Regions from separate parts of the Terribacillus sp. FSL K6-0262 genome, predicted to be linked through region 1. Evidence: riboswitches for the same ligand, from Rfam matches in the RefSeq annotation. Region 1 holds a riboswitch; the other holds the start of a gene.
The links. Region 1 has a riboswitch for thiamine pyrophosphate ahead of thiT (energy-coupled thiamine transporter ThiT). Riboswitches for the same ligand answer to the same signal wherever they lie in the genome.
Positions count from the first base shown of each region.

Region 1 (4,497 bases):
AAAAACAAGGCCAGCCGATTCTCAGGTTTTGTGATCCTTACTTCCGCAAGCAGGACTTTGCGGTCCTCAGATAATGTCTGTACGACCTCCAAATCCTCTTTGCCAAGGACTGCTTCCAATACCCATTCGTTATCCTCCTCCTTATTGATGATCAAGCCCTCCGATAGTTTCATTTCCTTCCCTTCCATCGATCCTTGATCCGTGGAATATAAGGTTAATTCCACCAATTTGAAAGTTTTCACTGCTCCCACTCCTTTTATGTAACCAGTTATATCTTTTCTCTATCTTAATGCTTTTCGTATGTATTGGATAGGGGATGTTTCCTAAGAATATATGTGCCAATGCGCAAGAAAAACCGCCCTTCCGGCGGTTTTCTCATGCTTTGAATGCTTTTACATAATATAATTCCTCATTCAGATCCCCTGCCGTCACGTCAAACCCTGCCTTCGACAATTTATCGGTAAGCAAGCCGGCACTCTGATCCTTGCTGAAACCAAGTGCAACAACAATGCCCTTTTCGATGGTGATTCTGTATATCTCCTGAACAGCTAACTCGAGATCATCCGTATTGTCCAATACAAACGCTGCCAGCCCGCGCTGGAAGGATGCATCCGGAAAATTCAGTCTGCCCACTCCGCTCGGCATCCGATCGATATTCGATAGTGTCTCTTCCTCTGCACGGAGCGATAATTCCTCCAATAAAGCTTCATCTTCTTCAAGGGCAGTCACACGATCCTTCGTTTTATGGGCAATCGGTATAACCAGCTCCCCGTTACCAGCACCAAAGACGATCACTTTTTCTCCGCCCTCTATTTCCAGGAGCTCCAGCACCTCTGCTGCCGAAACTTCTGTTGTCTTATTCACCATACAGCTCTCTCCTTTTACAATCGATTAGTTCTGTATTGCCTATACCATACGAAACTAAACGTATCTTCCCTAGGCTTTCACGGATTCATAATTTCTATCCTCGATCGGTTCTCAACCCACCAATCATAACCTAAGTCATCTCTATCTCTGATTTCGTATGATCAAACCAAAATTGTTTCAGTATTTGCTGAGCGGGTAGATATTCCATACAAGATCAACATAAAGGAGAGATGAACATGAAACCCTATCTGAAAGAGTATACAAACGACGAAAAGCTTCAGGAAGACATTCAGCAGCTGAGTACAAAAGGTGTAAACAAAGATAATATTTATGTCTTGTCACATGATGACGACAGAACAAAGCGTGTATCCAGCAAAGTGGACGCCAATACAATCGGCCTATCCGAGATGGGTGCCAAAAGTGCGGTCGGGAGCATGTTCAGTAAACCTGGGGATGAGCTTCGTACAAAACTGAAGGAAATCGGCTTTTCCCAAGAAGAAGCCGAGGATTTCGAGGAGGATCTGGATGAAGGGAAAATCTTCTTGATTGTCACCGAAACGGAAAATGTCGAATGCTTGCTTATTTAAATGAACAGGCACTGTTCCGATGAACAGTGCCTGTTTATCATTTCTTTGGCAAAATGAATTTCGGCTGGGCCAAAACCAGAATGAGGATGACTATGATACTCGCGATGAAGCTCGGCAGCAAGTAGGAGCCATTATATATAAGTGAATATGCCCATACACTCTGCCCGGGAGCGGCTGCTGATCCGAAAAAGACCATCCCGCCTACAAAATGTGAAGCGAACCGTCCAATACTTCCAATCAGTGTTCCAATGATCAGGAATCCAACAAGCTTGGTTCGGTTATTATCTTTTGCCGCTTTACGAGCTGATCCAGCCGTCACAGCTGCCAGACCAACTAAAGTGAAGGCCAAAGGATAATCCAAAAAACCTTGGACAACATGTATGATATAGGGGTTGGTGACTAATTGAAGCAGCCCGGTAATCAACCCGGTTGCAAGTCCTCCTTTCCATCCCCAGCGAAACGCCATCAAAAATATCGGGACCATCTGCAAGGAGATACTGCCTCCCTGTGCCCATGCTTTAAATGAAAATAAGTCCAGTACGAATGCGAGCGCGGCGAATATTGCCACCTCCACTAAAAATAAAACCTTGCCTCTTGATTGCATATTGCTTCTCCCCTACTAAAAAAATGCAACAAAAAAACAATGCCGCAGGGAGATCCTTCCGATGGCCCTTACGCATTGTTTCCCCATCAAAGAAGCTACATCCCTACGCGAGTGCTAACTCACAGGTTCAAAGGGTCTGGACATATGTCCATCTCAGCCGGAATGGCTCCCCCTGCAGGCTTTTTGGTTCCGATTTGTTTTCTGTTGTCTATCTATTATATAGAAAAATGATAGCGCTAGCAACTATTATTGAAATTTCCTATATATGAAATTTTACCCAAGTGCTAATTTTAGCAATTTTATTACTTTTACTTCATATAACGAAATTGTTTGAATTCGAGAAAAACTATGACGTATAATGGACAATGTTCTTTAAAAAGGGAGGATTAAAAATGGATACACCAGCTACAATCCCACAGGGGAAGAAGCATCCAAAGGGATTGTATCTTCTCTTCTTCACGGAATTGTGGGAAAGGTATAGCTATTATGGAATGCGCTCTGTCTTGATGCTTTACTTGACTGCCGCAGTGATAAGCGGCGGCTTGGGAATGAGCACACAGCATGCTGCTTTCATTTACAGTTTATACGGAGGAGTCATTTATTTCACGCCTATCATCGGCGGCTATCTGACAGACAAATATATTGGTCTGCGTACAGCAATCACGATCGGCGGTATCACAATGGCGATCGGAGATTTCACAATATTTCTATTCAACAGCCAATTGGGTCTATATATCGGGATTCTTTTCTTGATCATCGGTAATGGTTTCTTCAAACCGAATATTTCAACCTATGTAGGTGAACTATATGACCCAAGAGACAAACGGAAAGACGCTGCTTTCACAATATTCTATATGGGAATCAACCTGGGGGCATTCTTCTCCCCATTGATCGCTGGTTTCCTTGCAGAAGATCTATTCCACTCTGTAGACGCTGATGGTATTGAACACTTTGGCTTTAAATGGGCATTCCTGGCTTCTTCCATCGGAATGATCATCGGTCAGTTGATTTTCAGCTTGTTGGGTAAACGTTACTTAGGTAATATCGGAACAAAACCTGCTCGTACTGAAGTCGCCGCGAAAAGTGTTCCAGCAGCAAAAATGACAAAAGCAGAAAAGAAACGTACTGGCGCTGTACTGATTCTATTTGTCTTTGTTATCTTCTTCTGGGCTGGTTTTGAACAAGCAGGCACTTCCCTGACACTTTATACAAGGGATTTCATCGATCGGAATATTGGCGGCTATACGATACCGGTTTCCTGGTTCCAATCTGTCAACCCGCTATTCATTGTCATCCTTGCTCCGATCATATCCGCAATCTGGTTGAAACTAAGCAAATCAAAACGCGGAGATTTGCGAACAACGACAAAAATGTCCCTCGGTATGATTCTCCTGGGATTAGGTTTCATGATTCTGGTTCCAGCAGTACTGTATACAGGCAGTGATGAAACGGATATAATGCACAAAGCTAATATTTTATTCATCATCTTTACTTATCTATTCCATACTATAGGTGAGCTTTGCCTATCTCCGGTAGGACTATCCATGGTAAGTAAAGTAGCGCCTATTAAGATAGCTTCCCTATTGATGGGTGTCTGGATGGCAGCATCCGGTATTGCCAATATCATCGGCGGACAGCTTGCTGCATTGACAGCAACTCTCGGTTATCTGGAGATATTCAGTGTAATCGGTGCCGCAGCTATCATAGTTGGTATCATCCTGCTGGCGGTTTCCAAAAAGCTGCAGTCCATGCTTGATGCCAGAGACTGATCCATAAAAACACAGTTCCTTTTTAGGAGCTGTGTTTTTTATATGTATTCCCTTTCCTTCGCTATGTAAACTGCTTGTGAACGATTCTGGGCACCCAGCTTATCCATCAGCTCCGAGAAATAGTTTCTGATTGTACCCGGCGATAAAAATAGTTCTGCAGCTATTTGTTTGGTGGAGTATCCTTTTTCCGCCAGCTGGAGGATTTGCTGTTCACGCTCACTTAACGGGGTATCCATTCCCTGTACGAATTGATACGTTATCTCGGGACTTATCACGGTGCGCCCATGATAGGCAATGTCCCTTACCGCATGTGCAAGCTGATCACTCGGCGTATCCTTCAGGAGATACCCCTCGACGGTCATCTTCATAGCTTCCTTGACATAAGCAGCAGTGGAAAAGGTCGTCAGCATCAGCACCTTTTCGGGGCGGTTATTTTCCCGCAACCATTTCACGACTTCCAATCCGCTATATTTCGGCATCTCGATATCAAGAATCAGCAGATCATATGTTTTGGTTTGAAGCGCATGCAAAACCTCCTCGCCGGTAGCCGCCTGACAAGCAACAAAGAAATCTTCCTCTAAATCTAGCATCGTTGCCATCGCACCCCGAAGCATGTTCTGATCATCCGCCAACAGCATATGAATCATGCCCAGTTCCCCCTTCGGTTTGC
Region 1 is NZ_CP150277.1:361,827-366,323, forward strand. Features, by position in the region: gene MHI54_RS01800 (YwpF family protein) at 1-242, opposite strand, end outside; gene MHI54_RS01805 (methyltransferase domain-containing protein) at 376-867, opposite strand; gene MHI54_RS01810 (general stress protein) at 1,104-1,454, shown strand; gene thiT (energy-coupled thiamine transporter ThiT) at 1,492-2,058, opposite strand; TPP riboswitch at 2,142-2,241, opposite strand; gene MHI54_RS01820 (peptide MFS transporter) at 2,451-3,827, shown strand; gene MHI54_RS01825 (response regulator transcription factor) at 3,866-4,474, opposite strand; gene MHI54_RS01830 (sensor histidine kinase) at 4,449-4,497, opposite strand, start outside.

Region 2 (4,497 bases), 880 kb from region 1:
AAACATCAGCTGGAGCAGATGCTGCTCTCCATCCGAAGCCAAAGCATAACCGATGCAATGTGTTCCGTTGCCAAGAAAGTCACGCATAGTTATCCAATGGTGCCAGTCGAGGTGCTGCTTCATCGGATTCAATTCCCCCAATTTACGGAGATCATCGATAAGAGAGCATTTCGTTCCTTTTTGCAGCCGATCATTTCCATGAAGGATGAGGCGATTTTCGGTTTTGAGCACTTATTGCGCGCGGACAAATCGGAAGTAACGCCAGATGTCTTGTTTCATTTCGCTGCTGAAGCAGGACTCACCGCCATGCTTGATCAGCAAGCGAGACAGACGGCAGTCAGGAAGAGGGCAAAGGAAGGTATACCGGCTGGAGTGAAGAGTTTCATCAATTTCCTGCCATCCACTATCTATAATCCTGATTACTGTCTGAGGCAGACTTTCCATATGGTCAATGAATATGGGATTGCTCCCGGTGATCTAGTGTTTGAAGTGGTCGAAACGGAGAAATTGGATGACGTGTCCCGCTTGAAACGTATTTTCAAACGCTATAAACAAGAGGGGATGATGGTGGCGCTTGATGATGTGGGAGCAGGCTATTCCACACTTGATTTGTTCAGGGAGCTGGAGCCAGATATCGTCAAAATAGACAGGGCATATATATCCGATTGCGATACGGATCCCGAAAAACAGGAATTTCTCCATAATGTGATCGATGTTGCCAGGACACTTGGTTCGAAGGTTCTGGCAGAAGGGATTGAAAGAGAAGAAGAATTTGGCTTCTGCAAGCGTATTGGAATTGATTTAGCCCAAGGCTACTATGTGGGGAAACCAAGTCCGGAAGCAGTTTCTGGCGGTTCATTGTTTCCATTGAGATAATTGTGTGAAAGTCCTGATACCAGGCGGCATCATTGCGCTGAAGTGGCAGGGCTTTTGTTGACGAGTTTTTTTAAAAATTAAGACATAATACGATGTGCATGCAGGTGGAAAGTATTTATGAAATCTATAAACAAGCGCGGGTAAAGCTGAATGACATCCGGACAAAGGCGAATCAGAATGAAGAAGCTTATGATTTGTTTGTCGAAGATGACGCAACTGAAGAAGGAGCTGCCTCATCCGGTTCGCTTTCGTATCTTGCGGAAGAGCTGCAAACCTCTGTGGCCCGTTTCCGGATATGATTCAATTGGCCAGCAGATAGTAAACGATAAAAGACAAGATGATGAACAGAAAAATATATATAAAGATTTTCACTATGGACCCCTCCTTAAGAAGTAGACGAATACTTCCTGGAAAAGGGTTCATTTTTTTACATGCTTTGTCTGCAATTTGTGCATACTACCCCCAGTATGTATAAAAAAGGAGGCCAACGGTATGGCATTTCAGCCAGGGGATATCGTCTATGTGATCATTCGCAATCCTCATGCACAGGGAGTGGCAAATATACAGGAAGCAGCAGTCGTCCATCATCCGGAAAAGCCCGGGGAACTTGCTTTGTTCATTTATGAAACGTATTATCCGCTGACGGATGAAGTTGCAGTCTATCAGGATCTTGGCGAGGCGGAGGAGGCGTATGTGTCTGCTTTCGGCCTGACCGAGGGTGGGTATTATGGTTAAACCGTTCGTGCCGCAGCTCGTCTATATCGAGCCCAGGGCATTGGAGTATCCGCTTGGCGTGAAACTTCGGGATAAATTCCAGGACATGGGAGTGGAAATCCGTGAGACCACTTCCCATAACCAGGTTCGTAATCTGCCGGGGGAAAATGAGTTCCAGAAGTATCGCACTGCCAAATCGACATTGGTCGTCGGCGTACGGAAAACATTGAAATTCGATACGTCCAAACCATCTGCGGAATATGCGATTCCTTTTGCGACAGGATGTATGGGACATTGCCATTATTGCTACCTGCAGACAACGATGGGATCCAAACCTTATATCCGTACGTATGTGAATACAGATGAGATTTTCGAGGCGGCAGAGCAATATATGCAGGAGAGGGCGCCTGAAGAGACGCGTTTCGAGGCTTCCTGTACTTCGGATATTGTCGGCATCGACCATCTGACGCACACGCTGAAACATGCAATAGAATACTTCGGTCGATCCAAACATGGACAGCTGCGTTTCGTGACGAAATTTGCCCATGTGGATCATTTGCTGGACGCAGATCATCAGGGACGGACAAGGTTCCGATTCAGCATCAATGATGACTATGTGATCAAATACTTCGAACCTGGAACCTCCCGTTTGAAAGATCGGATCGAAGCTGCCGTGAAAGTTGCAGAAGCAGGTTATCCGCTTGGCTTCATCGTTGCTCCGATTTATCTGCATGAGGGCTGGCAGAAGGGCTATCCGGAAATGCTGGAGCATCTGGAAGCAGCGCTGCCCGCTCATGCCAAAAAGAACCTTACCTTTGAATTGATCCAGCACCGTTTCACAAAGCCGGCAAAACGTGTCATCCAGAAAAATTACCCGATGACAAAGCTGGAACTCGATGAAAACAAGCGGAAATATAAATGGGGCCGCTACGGTATCGGGAAGTATGTTTATCAGAATGAGGAACAGGAAGAAATCAAAGACATTCTTGGGAGCACGATCTATAAAATGTTCCCGCATTCACGGATTGAATATTTCACTTGATGCATCGGTTGACAATCTTATCCATGCATGTGATAGTTAAAGGGACAATTGAATTTGAGGAAGTCCACTAGGGGTGCCGTTCGGCTGAGATAAGAGAGATCTTTATCCCTTTGAACCTGATCTGGTTAACACCAGCGTAGGGAAGTGGAGCCGGATTCGTGTGAACTTTGACACTATCGCTATGTATACGAGTCGCTCCATACTTCTGGAGCGGCTTTTTTATTTAGCCGGCGCCAATCACTCTTCATCAGGGCTTTCTCCAATAAGGGGAGGAATTTACATGTTTTCTGCACAATTGAGAGAAGAAGCAAACCCGGTTTTCGAAGCAATCTATCAGCATCCTTTCGTCGAAGGAGTTGCAAATGGCCATGTGCCTAAAGAGGCGCTGATCCATTACGTGAAGGCAGACTATGAGTACCTGACTGCATTCGCTCGTATTTATGGCTTGGCAGTAAGCAAATGTGAGACAAGGGAAGAGATGGATTTCTATCAGTCCCAGATTAATTTTGTCCTGCATAGTGAAATTCATCCGCATAATGTGTTCTGTAAGGTGGCTGGTGTGAAATACGAGGATTTGCAGCGTATGACACCGCCGCCGGCAGCAGATCATTACATTTCCCACATGATGAATAGTGCTGTACATGGTGATATCGGGGAGCTGATGGCAGCACTCCTGCCTTGCCCGTGGACGTATCAAGCGCTGGCTGCCCATATTATCGAGACGAAGGAGCCGGATGAATCCAATCCGTTCCTGGAATGGATCCAGTTCTATGCCAGCAGGGAAGACGGTATGCCGGATGTGACAGCCGAGCTTTGCAAGCGGCTGGACAAATGGGCGGAAACAGCAGGATCTGCTGCCAAGGAACGAGCGCGTAAAGCATTCCTGAAAAGCTGTATGCTGGAACATGCCTTTTGGGAGATGGCAACCACCGAGCAAGATTGGATGATACCATTGAAAGGGGAGTCCCTTCATGCCTGATGTGAAGAGTGCTTTGACGATTGCCGGTACGGATCCTTCAGGCGGTGCCGGCATCCAGGCTGATCTGAAGACATTCCAAGAGCGCGAGGTATATGGCATGAGCGTGATAACATCCCTTGTCGCCCAGAACACGACTGGTGTGCAGGCAATTCATCATGTTCCGGTCGAATTTCTAAAGCAGCAGCTGGAATCCATTTTTTCGGACATCATCCCGGCTGCTGTAAAGACCGGAATGATTGCATCGGAAGAGATGATGCGCTGTATCGCTGCTATGCTGAATGATGCAAATACCATTTATGTCATGGATCCTGTCATGTATGCCAAAAGCGGGCATGCCCTAATGGGAGAAGATTCGAGAGATGCGCTGAAGACACATCTCGTGCCGCTGGCATCACTGGTTACGCCGAACGTACCGGAAGCGGAAGAACTAACTGGAATGCGGATAGAGGACGAAGCCAGTATGAAAACAGCGGCAAAAAGAATCGTCAGGGAATATGGGGCAAAAGCTGTCCTTATGAAAGGCGGGCATATGGAAGATGCTTTAGCTGCAGATTGGCTTTATGATGGGGAAAACTTTACGTCCTACACAGCCGAGCGAATCCCGACAAAGCATACTCATGGAACAGGATGCACATATTCGGCGGCAATCACAGCGGAATTGGCGAAGGGGAGATCGTTGCAGGAGGCAGTCAAAATCGGCAAGGAGTTTGTAACAGATGCGATTCGTTATTCGCTGCAGCTAGGCAAAGGGAACGGGCCGACAAACCATTGGGGCTACCGTCTGAAAAGTGTGCCTGTACAGGAGGGACAGCATAATGAAGTATACTGATGTGATAAAGGAAGTCCGCACAAAGAACCCACTGATTCATTGTATTACAAACAATGT
Region 2 is NZ_CP150277.1:1,244,852-1,249,348, reverse strand. Features, by position in the region: gene MHI54_RS06430 (EAL domain-containing protein) at 1-876, shown strand, start outside; gene MHI54_RS06425 (hypothetical protein) at 981-1,175, shown strand; gene MHI54_RS06420 (transcriptional regulator SplA domain-containing protein) at 1,369-1,611, shown strand; gene splB (spore photoproduct lyase) at 1,604-2,632, shown strand; TPP riboswitch at 2,692-2,792, shown strand; gene tenA (thiaminase II) at 2,913-3,611, shown strand; gene thiD (bifunctional hydroxymethylpyrimidine kinase/phosphomethylpyrimidine kinase) at 3,604-4,440, shown strand; gene thiM (hydroxyethylthiazole kinase) at 4,406-4,497, shown strand, end outside.
Region 2: another riboswitch for thiamine pyrophosphate. It lies ahead of tenA (thiaminase II); the one in region 1 lies ahead of thiT (energy-coupled thiamine transporter ThiT).